4 regions of the Streptomyces sp. DSM 118878 genome follow, and region 4 is predicted to be linked to each of the others. Evidence: riboswitches for the same ligand, from Rfam matches in the RefSeq annotation. Region 4 holds a riboswitch; each other region holds the start of a gene.

Region 1 (3,199 bases), 6.1 Mb from region 4:
GCGCCTTCGGCCCTGCCGTCCACGGCTTCCTCGACACCATCCGCGAGGGGCATCCGACGGCACCACTGCTGGTCGTGTCACCCATCCTGTGCCCGGTCCAGGAGGACACTCCCGGTCCCCTCATGCCCGACTTCGACGGCGGGACCCTGCGGTTCAAGGCCACGGGTGATCCGGCCGAACGGGCCGCCGGGCGTCTGACACTCAACGTCATCCGCGATGAACTCGCCCGGATCGTCGAACAGCGGGCGGCCGACGACCCCGGCCTCCACTACCTCAGCGGCCGCGACCTCTACGGCGAGAGCGACCACGCCGAATTCCCGCTGCCCGACGCGATCCACCCCGACGCCGCGGGGCACCGCCGCATCGGAGAGAACTTCGCGCGGCTCGTGTTCGGCGAGAACGGCCCCTTCGCCGGCAAGGGACAGGGCTGAGCCCCGGACACATGGCGCGCCGGGGCCCAGAGGGGACGAGGTGGGGGGTGTGGATCAGTACGGGCCGTTCACGTTGTCGATCGAGCCGTACCGGTCGGCCGCGTAGTTGCAGGCGGCGGTGATGTTGGCGACCGGGTCGTAGCTGTCCAGCGACGTGCCGGGCACGTGGTACGCGGTGAACGTGGGCGCGATGACCTGGAGCAGCCCCTTGGACGGGGTACCGGCGGCGGCGTTGGAGTCCCAGTTGTTGATGGCCAGCGGGTTGCCGGAGGACTCACGCATGACGTTGCGGTGGATGCCCTCGTAGGTGCCGGGGATGCCGTGCTGTTCCAGGATGTCGAGCGATTCCTTGATCCAGCCGTCGAGGTTGTCGGTGTAGGTCTTCTCCGCCGGGGCGGCGGCCGCGGGCTCGGCGGCGGACGCGTCGTCGCGCTCGGAGCGGTCCGCCCGGTCGGCGGCCGGCCTGGGCTCGGCCGCGTCCCCCTTGCCGAGGCTGAGCTCGAGCCCGGGCCGGATCAGGCCCGGGTTGTCACCGAGGATGTCCCGGTTGTTCTTGTACAGGCTCTCCCAGCCGCCGCTCACGGAATGCTTCCGGGCGATCCCGGAGAGCGAGTCGCCGGCCTCGACGACGTAGGTCGTCGAGGCCGCGGCGGGCTTGGCGACCGCGTCGGCCGGTGCCGCGGTGGCAGCGGTGGCACCGAGCACCGGGAGAATGAGCACGGCCCCGCCCGTTCCCGCGACGGCGATGCCTCGGTTGAACGAGCCGGCCTTGGGGCGGCGGTGCTTTCCCTTTGCGGGCATGGCCTTTGCGGGCATGACGAAATCCTCTCCGTCGCCTGCGAGGTGAGCTGTCGGGTTCGGACGGGAGATGTCCGGTCGCACGGTGAATACGACTTCACCCCTAGCCATTCCGGAATCCGGATCGGCGGCTTACCTGGGTCCCCCGCTCCTGCCGTGCGTCAGTGGGTGGATGGGTTTCCGGGCAGCGGCAGGATTCGGCGTTCCGCCCGGATTGACGGTGACGTTAGGCGAGAAAGCCCGGGCGAAACAAGTCTCGAATTCGCATACCGAAAGCGCGTGGTCCGTTTCTGACGATCAGAAACCCGGCTCTTTCTTGATCGAAAATTCCAACTTTCTTTGCGTAGAACGGAAAGTGCGCTCGGAGAGACTGGAGGGTGAGATGACCGGAGTGACTCATTTCACTGCTGGTCACACCCCGAAACGGGACATACCGGTCTACTTGACGCGCTCGCGATCGAAGAAGGCGGTCAACGCGTTCACGGTTGCGTCGGGCTGCTCGTCGGGAATGAAGTGTCCGGCCTGGGGGATGGAGGCGCCGGTCGCGTTCTCCGCCCACGGACTGAGGGAGGCGGCCATGTCGGGGATCGAGCCATGGGAGCTTGAGATGCCCAGGACCGGGACGGTCAAGTGCCCTTGTCCGAGAGCGTCATGGTTTTTACGCGCTGATTCCGCGGCGTCGCGGTAGTAGGCGAGAGACGCCGAAAGGCCTCCCTCGGCCGCGATGGCGGCGGCGTAATGGTCGATCTCGGCGCCGTCGAAGGTGTGGGAGGACAGGGCTTTTACCTTCAAGAACCAGCCGACGTAGTCGCGTTCACGGCCGGTGAGCAGAGTCTCGGGCAGTTCGGGCACCAGGTGGAAGGCGAAGTGCCAGGTCTTCCAGGCCCGGTCGGGATCCGTCGGGATGGAGTCCGGCAGGGTGATTCCGGGAATGCCGGCGTCGAGCAGGGCGACACCGTGCAGGCGCTCTTCGTGCTTCAGGGCCAGCGAGAAGGCGACCCAGGCCCCGATGTCATGGGCGACGAGCCAGTACTTCGGCACGTCGAGCGCGGTCAGCGCGGCCTGGACGTGCGAAGCGACGGTATGCGTGTCGTAACTCCCTTGAGGGCGCTCGGAGTGGCCCTGCCCCGGCAGGTCGATCGCGATCACACGGAACCGCTCGGCGAGGCCGGGCATCACCTTCCGCCAAGCCCACCAGGTCTGCGGGAATCCGGCGAGCAGGACGACGGTGGGACCGGCCGGCCGGCCGCCCTCCACCGCGTGAAGCCGGATTCCGTCCGCGTCGACCCAGCGGTGGGTGAAACCCGCGAGGTCGTGCAGCGGCAACCCGGGGACCGGGTTCTGGTCGTGGGAGCGGTTCGGGGGCATGGCGTCGTCGATCATGTCGCGAGCCTACTGCATCTTGTACTGGTTAGTTCAAGATAGGGTGGGCAGGGCCACAACGGCTGGTCCAAGAACGAGGTGCATGCGTGATGGCCGGGAAGAAGCAGTTCGACGTGGGCTTCGCGCTCGACGCGGCGATGGTCGAGTTCTGGCGGGCCGGATACGCCGACACGTCTCTCGACGACCTCTCCAGGGTGACCGGGTTGAACCGCAGTTCCATCTACTCCTCGTTCGGCGACAAGGACTCGCTCTACCTGCGCTGCCTGGACCGCTACGCCGCGCGGTACGGAGACAGTTACGACCAGGCGCTTTCACGGGCGTCCGAGGAACCGCTCCGGGCGGTACGGGCGTTCTTCGAGGTCACCCTGGAGCGCATCGCCGACCCTGACGTACCTGATGGATGTCTGATCGCCCAGACCGCGATGGCGGCACCGTCGCTCAGCCCCGCCATCGCCGCGCACGCGACCGAAGCTCTGGGCCTTCAGCGGGCGCGGCTGCGGACCGCCTTGAACGCCGCGGAGTTGGCCGAAGGCGATGCCGACGACTTCGCGGTTCACCTGGCGGCGGTCAACCAGTCGCTGGCCGTG
Region 2 (3,199 bases), 2.7 Mb from region 4:
GATCATCGCCTCGGCGCGGTCGCCGATGCCCCTCTTGGGTACGTTGAGGATGCGCCGCAGCGGGACTGCGTCCTCGGGATTGGCGAGAACGCGCAGGTAGGCCAGCACATCGCGGACCTCCTTGCGCTCGTAGAAGCGGACGCCGCCGACGACCTTGTAGGGCAGGCCGACGCGGATGAAGATCTCTTCGAAGACACGGGACTGCGCGTTCGTCCGGTAGAAGATCGCGACGTCGCCGGCCTTCGCGTCACCCGCGTCCGTGAGGCGGTCGATCTCGTCGGCGACGAACTGCGCCTCGTCGTGCTCGGTGTCCGCCACGTAACCGGTGATGCGCGCGCCCGCGCCCTGGTTGGTCCAGAGGTTCTTCGGGCGGCGGCTCTCGTTCCGCTCGATGACCGCGTTGGCGGCGGTCAGGATCGTTTGCGTGGAGCGGTAGTTCTGCTCCAGGAGGATCGTCGTCGCGTCGGTGTAGTCCTCCTCGAACTGGAGGATGTTGCGGATGGTCGCGCCGCGGAAGGCGTAGATCGACTGGTCCGCGTCACCCACCACGCACAGCTCGGCCGGGTCGTCCCCCTCGCCACCGGAGGGGCCGACCAGCTCACGCACGAGGGCGTACTGCGCGTGGTTCGTGTCCTGGTACTCGTCGACCATGACGTGGCGGAAGCGGCGGCGGTAGTGCTCGGCGACGTCCGGGAAGGCGCGCAGGAGGTTGACCGTCGTCATGATCAGGTCGTCGAAGTCCAGCGCGTTCGCCTCGCGCAGACGTGACTGGTACATGGCATAGGCCTGGGCGAGGGTCTTCTCGAAGCCGTCGGCGGCCTTGCTCGCGAAGTCGTCCTCGTCGATCAGCTCGTTCTTGAGGTTGGAGATCTTGGCGCTGAACGACTTCGGCGGGAACTTCTTGGGGTCGAGGTCGAGGTCGCGGCAGACCAGGGCCATCAAGCGCTTGGAGTCCGCCGCGTCGTAGATCGAGAAGGAGGACGTGAAGCCCAGCTTCTTGTACTCGCGACGCAGGATGCGGACGCAGGCGCTGTGGAACGTCGACACCCACATCGCGTTGGCCCGGGGCCCCACGAGCTGCTCGACGCGCTCCTTCATCTCGCCCGCGGCCTTGTTCGTGAAGGTGATCGCGAGGATCTGGCCGGGGTGCACACCGCGCGCGGCGAGGAGGTACGCGATGCGGTGGGTCAGCACACGGGTCTTGCCGGAACCGGCGCCGGCGACGATGAGCAGCGGGGAACCCGCGTGCACGACGGCCGCGCGCTGGTTCTCGTTCAGCCCCTCGAGCAGCGCCGCCGGGTCGATCACCGGGCGCGGGGCACCGTCCCGGTAGTGCGTGTCCCGGGTCATGGGCACGTCGAACTTCCCGTCGAACAAGTCGTCCGGAACGGGCTCCGGAGCGCTGTCCTCGGGCGGGGGCGGGGGTTCTTCGTCCGTGGCCCGGGAGGGCTGCAGGTCCGCCAGGAAGCTGTCGTCAAAGAGGCTGCTCATCGCCTCCCGAGTCTAGGCGGACCCACTGACAACCCGCGCCGGGTTCCGCCGACCCGCCCTCTCCGCTCGCAGCGCGTCCACGACCGATCACCGTCTGCCATCGCACCGCGAGGCCACGCTCGGGGCCTCGTAAAGTCACGAAAATGTATCGGGCATATCGAACATCAACCTTCACAGGCGTCACACAAGTTGGCTAGCGTGCTGCCCGGGCCACTCGTATTCCCACCGGCGAACCCCGCCGGGAACGCGCGGCCCCCGCCGAGTCCGACATGTTCGGAGCCGGGGACCCACCGAGAACTTGGGGTGAATCGGTCCCGTACGCAGTACGGAACCGTAGGGCAACCTTCCGGACCACCCGCCCGAACCCGACAGCTAACCCGGTAGGCGGCCTACGGAAGGAGTCGCCTCCCTTGGCGTCGCACCGCAAGCCGCGGACCCGGTCAGCCGGAATTCGCACCGCCCCCGCCGTCGGCATCACCACGGCCGCCCTCACCTCCGTGGCGCTCCTCTCCCAGAGTGCCCAGGCGGCGCCGTCGGCGCCCGCGAGGCCCAGCCTGGAAGAGATCCAGAAGAAGGTCGACGACCTCTACCACCAGGCGGGCGTGGCCACCCAGAAGTACAACTCGGCCAAGGAGAAGACCGAGAAGCAGCGCAAGAAGGTCGACCGCGTCCTGGACGATGTGGCCAAGCGCACGGACGAGCTGAACGAAGCGCGTCAGGAGCTCGGCTCCTTCGCCGCCGCGCAGTACCGCACCGGAGGCGTCTCGGAGACGGCCACCATGCTGCTGGCCGACGACCCGCAGGGCTATTTCGACCAGAACCACCTGGCGGACCGGCTGACCACGCGGCAGAAGAAGGCCGTCGACGACTACGAGACGCAGCGAGCCGCGGCGACGAAGCAGCGCACGAAGGCGGCGAAGGGCCTGGAGACGCTGACCGACTCGCGGGACGACCTGCGGACCAGCAAGCGGACCGTCCAGAAGAAGCTGGGCGAGGCACGCGAGCTGCTCTCGGAGCTGACCTCCGAGGAGAAGGCGCGGCTCGCGGCGATCGAGCGCAAGAAGGAGCAGGCGGCCAAGCGCAAGGCCGAGGAGCTGGCCCGCGAGCAGGCCGCCGAGGCGGAGCGCAAGCGCGAGGCCGAGGCCGAGGAGGCGGCGCGGAAGGAGAAGGAGCGAGAGCAGGAGCGGGAGCAGGAGGACGACCAGGGCTCGGGCACGGGTTCCGGCACCGGCTCGGATGCGGGTTCCGGCACCGGTTCGAGCTCGGGCTCCGGCTCCGGCTCCGGGAACACGGACGGCAGCTACGCCACCAAGGCCGCGAAGGTCATCGACTTCGCCGAGGCCCAGATAGGCAAGCCCTACGTATGGGGCGCCACGGGCCCCGACTCCTACGACTGCTCCGGGCTCACCCAGGACGCCTGGAAGGCCGCCGGGATCTCACTGCCGCGCACCACGTGGGACCAGGTCAAGGTCGGCACGACGGTGAAGACGGCGGACGCGAAACCGGGTGACCTGGTCTTCTTCTACGACGACATCAGCCACGTAGGGATCTACATCGGCGGCGGCAAGATGATCCACGCCCCGAAGCCGGGCGCGAACGTCCGCGTCGAGTCGATCTACTACATGCCGATCCACAGCGTGGTGCGCCCGGCGTGACCTACCCGGAGTGACTACGGAAATCGCCGCCTACGCGCGCGTGGCCCGCATCC
Region 3 (3,199 bases), 1.8 Mb from region 4:
GCTGGCGCACGGTGTGGCGGCTCACGCGCCTCGGCCGGCCGCCCGTCGTGTGACGGCCCGCAAGTGGTTCGGAGCACCCCTTCGGATGGCGTAGAGTTGGGTTTAACGACGCGGGGTGGAGCAGCTCGGTAGCTCGCTGGGCTCATAACCCAGAGGTCGCAGGTTCAAATCCTGTCCCCGCTACTGAAACTCAGGGCCGGGAAGCTTTTCAGCTTCCCGGCCCTGAGTGTTTTCCGGCTCCGGCCGTCGGGCGGGCGTCCACGGGTGCCCGACCGCCGGACGGGCGCCCGTGGGGGCGCTTCCGTCACCCGGTCGGCCCACACCAGGTCGCACCCGCACCGCGTTGCGGGAAGCCTGGGTAGGTGCAGCGCGGTGATGGGCGCGGAGTCGGCGGGAGACGAGCGGTGGGGCAGCGAGGAGGGACCGACGGGTCCGGCCGTGGGAACCGCCGCGGGCGGCGCCTGGGCGGCCGCACAGCCACCCCCCACGAGCGGACCTTCGTCCGGGCCCTGCCCTTCCTGCTGCTCATCGTCGGCATCGCGTACGACGTCTCGACCCCGACCGAGTTCAGCGCGACCCCCCTCTACACGGCGGCACCCCTGATCGCCGCCCCCTTCTACTCGCTGCTCAACACCGTCCTGACCGGCGCGGCCGCCTCCGCCGCGGTCGCCCTGCTGCACTACGGCAACCATGCCGTCGGCCACGTCGAGTCCATCACCGAACTGCTCACCGTGGTGACCGTCGCCGTCTTCGCCGTCGTCATCAACCGCGTCGTGCGCCGAGGCAACGACCGGCTCGCCACCGCCCGCTCCATCGCCGAGACCGCCCAGCGCGCCGTCCTGCCGGAGCCGGACGCCCGCATCGGTGGCCTCGACATCGCGGCGCGGTACGAGGCGGCGCAGGCCGACGCGTTCATCGGCGGCGATCTGTACGCCGTGCAGGACACCTCGCACGGGGTGCGGCTCATCGTGGGGGACGTGCGCGGCAAGGGCATGGGCGCGGTCGCGGCCGTCGCCGTCGTCATCGGCGCGTTCCGCGAGGCCGCCGAGCAGGAGGCCACCCTGGAGGCGGTGGTGCAGCGCCTGGAGCGGGCGCTCGCGCGGGAGGGCACCCGGCGGGACGGGCTCGACGCCTTCGAGGGGTTCACCACGGCCGTCCTCGCGGAGATCGGGCACGGCGACAGCCACGTACGCCTGATCAACCGGGGGCACCCGGAGCCGCTGCTGCTGCGCGGGGACGGGCGGCTGTGCGTGCTCTCGCCGACCGACCCCGCGCTGCCGCTCGGCATGGGCTCGCTGGGGTCCTGGCCGGACCGGGCGGACGAGACGGAGTTCCCGCCGGGCGCGATGCTGCTCTTCTACACGGACGGCCTCTCGGAGGCGCGGAACGGGACCGGGGAGTTCTACGACCCCGCGACCCGGCTCGGCGGGCGGGTCTTCCCGGGGCGCCGGGGCCCGCAGACGCTCCTTGCCACGCTCACGCAGGAGGTGCGGTGGCACACCGGGGGCGGCGCGACGGACGACCTGGCGCTGCTCGCGGTGCGGCGGCCCGCCGCGGACGACCCCGATGTCACGGCGGGTGACTGAACTGCACCCCTCTGCATAACAACTGACGTACTGTCATGTGGAGGGTAGGTTCCGGTTCGGCCGCACGGCCGGGCGACTCGCCCCGTTCGCGGCCCCCGTGTCCCCATACGTACGGCCGGGTCGTACCCCGGAGGCGTTAAGAATCAACAGGAACAGCTTGGAATACGGGCCCGCTGTCTATTAACGTTCGATAACGCAGCGCGGTCGTCCCAGCCGTCACTAGAGGCGGCTCCGTGCGCACACGCCTAATCCCGCAAGGGAGCCGGGGAACCACCTACTTGGGGTGAATCGGGCATCTGTGCATCCGTGCCAGGTGTTCGTAGGAGACCTTCCTGCTCCGAACCCGTCAGCTAACCCGGTAGGCGAGAAGGAAGGAAAGGAGTGCGCCCCAGTGGCGTCCAACCGGCCTGCCCCAGAAGCCGCGTACGTTCCGAATGACCCCGATTTCGGTGGGTACGACGAGCAGACCTGGGAGGAGTGGAATCCCACCGAGGAGTCCGTCCGTCCCGTCCGCGGCAGGCACCGTGTGCACAAGAAGGGCGGCGGCGGCCTCGCCCGCAGCTCCACCGTTCTGGGCGTCGGCGTCATCGCCGCCGTCGGCGCGGGAGGCATCGCCACCGCGCAGGACGGCAAGCCGCCGGTCTCCATATCGATGCCCGACCTGGGCGCCGTCACCGACTCGCTGCCGGAGGCCAAGTCCCTTCCCGGCGTCGGCTCCCTGATCTCCGACGACTCCGCCGACTCCGGCTCCGGCTCCGCGGTGGACGCCGCCACCGCCGCGGCCCCGCTCACCGCCGCCGGTGTCAGCTCCGCCGACGCCCAGCAGGGCACCACCGACGCGGGCGAGGCTCTGCGCGCCCGCATCATGCGGCAGGCCGAGAACCAGCAGAGCCAGGCCGACGACGCGGTGCGGACCGCGGCCGAGGGCGCCGCCGTCAAGAAGGCCGCCGAGGAGGCCGCCGCCCAGCAGAAGGCGGCCGAGCAGAAGATCGAGGCCAAGGCCGCCGCGAAGAAGAAGAAGGAGGAGGAGGCCCGCAAGGCCAAGGCCGAGGCCGAACGCCTGGCCAAGCTCGCCAAGAGCTTCGCGATCCCCACCTCCTCGTACACCCTGACCTCGCACTTCGGCGACTCCGGTTCCATGTGGTCCTCCGGGCAGCACACCGGCCTCGACTTCGCCGCGCCGACGGGTACGCCGCTCAAGGCCGTGCACACCGGCACCGTCAAGGAGGCCGGCTGGGCCGGGGCCTACGGCTACCGCACGGTCCTTGAGCTCGATGACGGCACCGAGATCTGGTACTGCCACCAGTCCTCGATGAACGTCAGCGCCGGGCAGAAGGTCAGCACCGGCGACGTCATCGGCCGCGTCGGCGCGACCGGCAACGTGACGGGGCCGCACCTCCACATGGAGGTCCACACCGCGGCCGGCGCCAACATCGACCCGCTCGCCTGGCTTCAGGGCAAGGGCCTCAGCCTCTGACGCCTCTGACTCCGGTGGTCCTGGCGCCAACCCCCCGGCGCCAGGGCCGCCGGTCCCGAGTAGGGCCCCCGGATACACCGGGGGTCATGGAATTCCGTTTCCGCCGCGGTCGTTGAGGAACGCATGACTTCTCTTC
Region 4 (3,199 bases):
GGAAGAGGAGGCGGCGAAGTGACGGAGGCCGCGACCATGCAGTTCCACCCGCAGCCACAGCCCGGCACGGCCAAGCCGTGGGCCTTTCCCGCGCCCGAGCGCGGCGCCCTGCCCAACGGCCTGACGGTGCTGCGCTGCAACCGCCCCGGCCAGCAGGTCGTCGCGGTGGAGGTCCACCTGGAGGCCCCGCTGGAGGCCGAGCCGAAGGGCCTCGACGGCGTCGCCACGATCATGGCGAGGGCCTTCAACGAGGGCACGGACAAGCACTCCGCGGAGGAGTTCGCTGCCGAGCTCGACCGCTGCGGCGCCTCCATGGACGCGCACGCCGACCACCCCGGCGTCCGCGTCTCCCTCGAAGTGCCCGTCTCCCGCCTCCCGAAGGCGCTCGGGCTGCTCTCCGACGCCCTGCGCGCCCCCGCCTTCGCGGACAGCGAGATCGAGCGCCTCGTACGCAACCGGCTCGACGAGATCCCGCACGAGGCGGCCAACCCGGCGCGCCGCGCCGCCAAGGAGCTCTCCAAGCAGCTCTTCCCGGCCGGTTCGCGCATGTCGCGGCCGCGCCAGGGCACCGAGGAGACGGTCACCGCCATCGACTCGGCGGCGGTGCGCGCCTTCTACGAGAAGCACGTCCGTCCGGCGGCGGCCACCCTGGTGATCGTCGGCGACCTGGAGGGCACCGACCTGGACGCGATCCTCGCGGACACCGTCGGCACCTGGACGGGCAGCACGGCGGAGCCGCGCCCCGTACCGGCCGTGACCGCCGACGACACCGGCCGCGTGGTCATCGTCGACCGTCCCGGAGCGGTCCAGACGCAGCTCCTGATCGGCCGCATCGGCCCGGACCGGCACGACCGCGTCTGGCCGGCCCAGGTCCTCGGCACGTACTGCCTCGGCGGCACCCTCACCTCCCGTCTGGACCGGGTCCTGCGGGAGGAGAAGGGCTACACCTACGGAGTGCGCTCCTTCGCCCAGGTCCTGCGCTCCGCCCCGGACGGCACGGGCGCCGCGATGCTCGCCATCAGCGGATCGGTCGACACGGAGTCCACGGGGCCCGCGCTCGACGACCTCTGGAAGGTGCTGCGCACGCTCGCCGCGGAGGGCCTGACCGACGCCGAGCGCGACGTGGCGGTGCAGAACCTGGTGGGCGTCGCCCCGCTCAAGTACGAGATGGCGTCCTCCGTGGCGGCCACGCTCGCCGACCAGGTCGAGCAGAACCTCCCGGACGACTTCCAGGCGCGGCTCTACCGGCAGTTGGCCGCCACCGGCACCGTGGAGGCCACCGCGGCCGTCGTGAGCGCCTTCCCGGAGGACCACCTGGTGACGATCCTCGTGGGTGACGCCGCGCGCATCGAGGAGCCCGTCAGGGCCCTCGGCATCGGCGACGTGAGCGTCGTCCCCGGCTGAGCGACAGGCCGCCTGACGGGCAGCCGACAGCCAGCAAGTCACGACATATGAGGACCCCGGTGACCCAAACGGTCACCGGGGTCCTCATATGTCCGAATTACTACGGAGGTTGCCTGTCTGCCGTGTGGCGTGCGCTACAAAAGAGGCGTTCTGTTTGTCGTTCGAAAGACGTCGCGTTTAGCGTCGGTCCGGCTGTTCGTCACGCAGTACGCCGCAGCCGCGGCACCGGACAGTCATCGCCGAGTCCCCGTACGGCGCGAGCCAGGGGAGCCGGGGACCCACATGTCCCCTGGGGTGAATCGGGAACCTTGCCGCGAGGTGAGGGGCTCGTAGGAGACCTTCCTGCTCCGAACCCGTCAGCTAACCCGGTAGGCGAGAGGGAAGGAAAGGATCAGCCGCTTCATGGCGTTCACCCGTGCCACCGGGAAGCACCGTCGTCCGAGCCGCCTCACGCGCACCACGGCGAATGCCGCGGGCGTCGCCGCGCTCACCACCACCGGTGTCATCGGAGGCCTGGCAGCTCCCGCGCTCGCCGCCGCCGACGACGCGGCCATCGAGCACACCGGACTCACCCAGGCGATCTCCGTCGGCGACACGCTCGCCGAGGGCATCGACGCGCAGGCCGCCGCCCAGCGCCACGCCGCCGAGGAAGCCGCCGCCGCCAAGAAGGCCGAAGAGGCCGCCAAGAAGAAGGCCGCGGAGGAGAAGCGCAAGGCCGAGGCCGAGGCCAAGGCGAAGGCCGAGGCGAAGGCCAAGAAGGAGCGCGAGGCGAAGGAGCGCGCCGCCCGCGAGGCCGAGCGCAAGCGCCTGAACACCTACGTCTCCCCGATCTCCGGTTCCTACGTCTCCACGGGCTACCAGACCGGCGGGGCCATGTGGTCCTCCGGCAGCCACACCGGCGTCGACTTCCACGCCTCGTCCGGCACCCCGGTCCACGCGGTCGGCTCCGGCACCGTCGTCGAGGCCGGCTGGGGCGGTGCCTACGGCAACAACGTGGTCATCAAGATGAACGACGGCACGTACACCCAGTACGGCCACCTGTCCTCCCTCGGCGTCACCGTCGGCCAGGCGGTCACCCCGGGCCAGCAGATAGGCCTCTCCGGCTCCACGGGCAACTCCAGCGGCCCGCACCTGCACTTCGAGGCCCGCTCCGGCGAGGAGTACGGCTCGGACATCGACCCCGTCGCGTACCTCCGCGCGCACGGCGTCAACGTCTGACCGACGCCACTGACGTCGTACCGAAAGCCCCGGCTCACGAAGAGCCGGGGCTTTCGGCGTCTGGACTTTCGGTGTCCGGGCTTTCGGAGTCTGGCCAAAAGATATCCATGAATTCCGTCCCCCCTTCGGAAAACGCGTCGTCCTGCAATAGAGTCACGGAAAGAGCGTCAATCGACCGCGTCGCGCGGGGATCAAGGCGGAGGACCGGTCATGCGCATTCCCGCGCACTCTGTATGCACGGCGATACGGGACGACATCATTTCCGGCGTCCATGAAAGAGGCGGCCGGCTCACCGAGGACCTCCTCGCGCGCCGCTACGGCGTCTCCCGCGTCCCCGTGCGCGAGGCCCTGCGCACCCTGGAGGCCGAGGGGTTCGTCGTCAGGCGCAGGCACGCGGGCGCGTGTGTCGCCGAGCCCACGGAGCAGGAGGCCGCCGACCTCCTGGAGGTCCGCCTGCTGCTCGAACCGCTGGCCGCGGCGCGCGCGGCACGGCGCCGCACCGACGCCCACCTCAAGGTCCTGCGCGGTCTCGTCAGGGTGGGCCAGGAGCGCCGCAGGAGGGGCCAGGGGGAGGATC

Evidence for each region. Region 4 has a riboswitch for cyclic di-AMP ahead of ACRAKF_RS28740 (M23 family metallopeptidase). Riboswitches for the same ligand answer to the same signal wherever they lie in the genome.
Region 1: it holds a riboswitch for cyclic di-AMP, as region 4 does, so the genes downstream of both, ACRAKF_RS01770 (transglycosylase SLT domain-containing protein) here and ACRAKF_RS28740 (M23 family metallopeptidase) in region 4, are expected to answer to the same signal.
Region 2: it holds a riboswitch for cyclic di-AMP, as region 4 does, so the genes downstream of both, ACRAKF_RS16350 (NlpC/P60 family protein) here and ACRAKF_RS28740 (M23 family metallopeptidase) in region 4, are expected to answer to the same signal.
Region 3: it holds a riboswitch for cyclic di-AMP, as region 4 does, so the genes downstream of both, ACRAKF_RS21015 (M23 family metallopeptidase) here and ACRAKF_RS28740 (M23 family metallopeptidase) in region 4, are expected to answer to the same signal.

What each region holds. Positions count from the first base shown of each region.
Region 1 covers NZ_CP193622.1:419,642-422,840, reverse strand. The annotation lists gene ACRAKF_RS01775 (GDSL-type esterase/lipase family protein) at 1-431, shown strand, start outside; gene ACRAKF_RS01770 (transglycosylase SLT domain-containing protein) at 486-1,232, opposite strand; cyclic di-AMP (ydaO/yuaA leader) riboswitch at 1,252-1,406, opposite strand; gene ACRAKF_RS01765 (alpha/beta fold hydrolase) at 1,668-2,612, opposite strand; gene ACRAKF_RS01760 (TetR/AcrR family transcriptional regulator) at 2,702-3,199, shown strand, end outside.
Region 2 covers NZ_CP193622.1:3,728,022-3,731,220, forward strand. The annotation lists gene ACRAKF_RS16345 (ATP-dependent DNA helicase) at 1-1,491, opposite strand, end outside; cyclic di-AMP (ydaO/yuaA leader) riboswitch at 1,738-1,894, shown strand; gene ACRAKF_RS16350 (NlpC/P60 family protein) at 1,902-3,146, shown strand.
Region 3 covers NZ_CP193622.1:4,716,545-4,719,743, forward strand. The annotation lists gene ACRAKF_RS21000 (glycosyltransferase family 2 protein) at 1-53, shown strand, start outside; tRNA gene ACRAKF_RS21005 (tRNA-Met) at 110-183, shown strand; gene ACRAKF_RS21010 (PP2C family protein-serine/threonine phosphatase) at 405-1,586, shown strand; cyclic di-AMP (ydaO/yuaA leader) riboswitch at 1,819-1,966, shown strand; gene ACRAKF_RS21015 (M23 family metallopeptidase) at 1,978-3,063, shown strand; gene ACRAKF_RS21020 (aldo/keto reductase) at 3,187-3,199, shown strand, end outside.
Region 4 covers NZ_CP193622.1:6,475,114-6,478,312, forward strand. The annotation lists gene ACRAKF_RS28730 (M16 family metallopeptidase) at 1-22, shown strand, start outside; gene ACRAKF_RS28735 (M16 family metallopeptidase) at 19-1,404, shown strand; cyclic di-AMP (ydaO/yuaA leader) riboswitch at 1,632-1,794, shown strand; gene ACRAKF_RS28740 (M23 family metallopeptidase) at 1,807-2,622, shown strand; gene ACRAKF_RS28745 (GntR family transcriptional regulator) at 2,833-3,199, shown strand, end outside.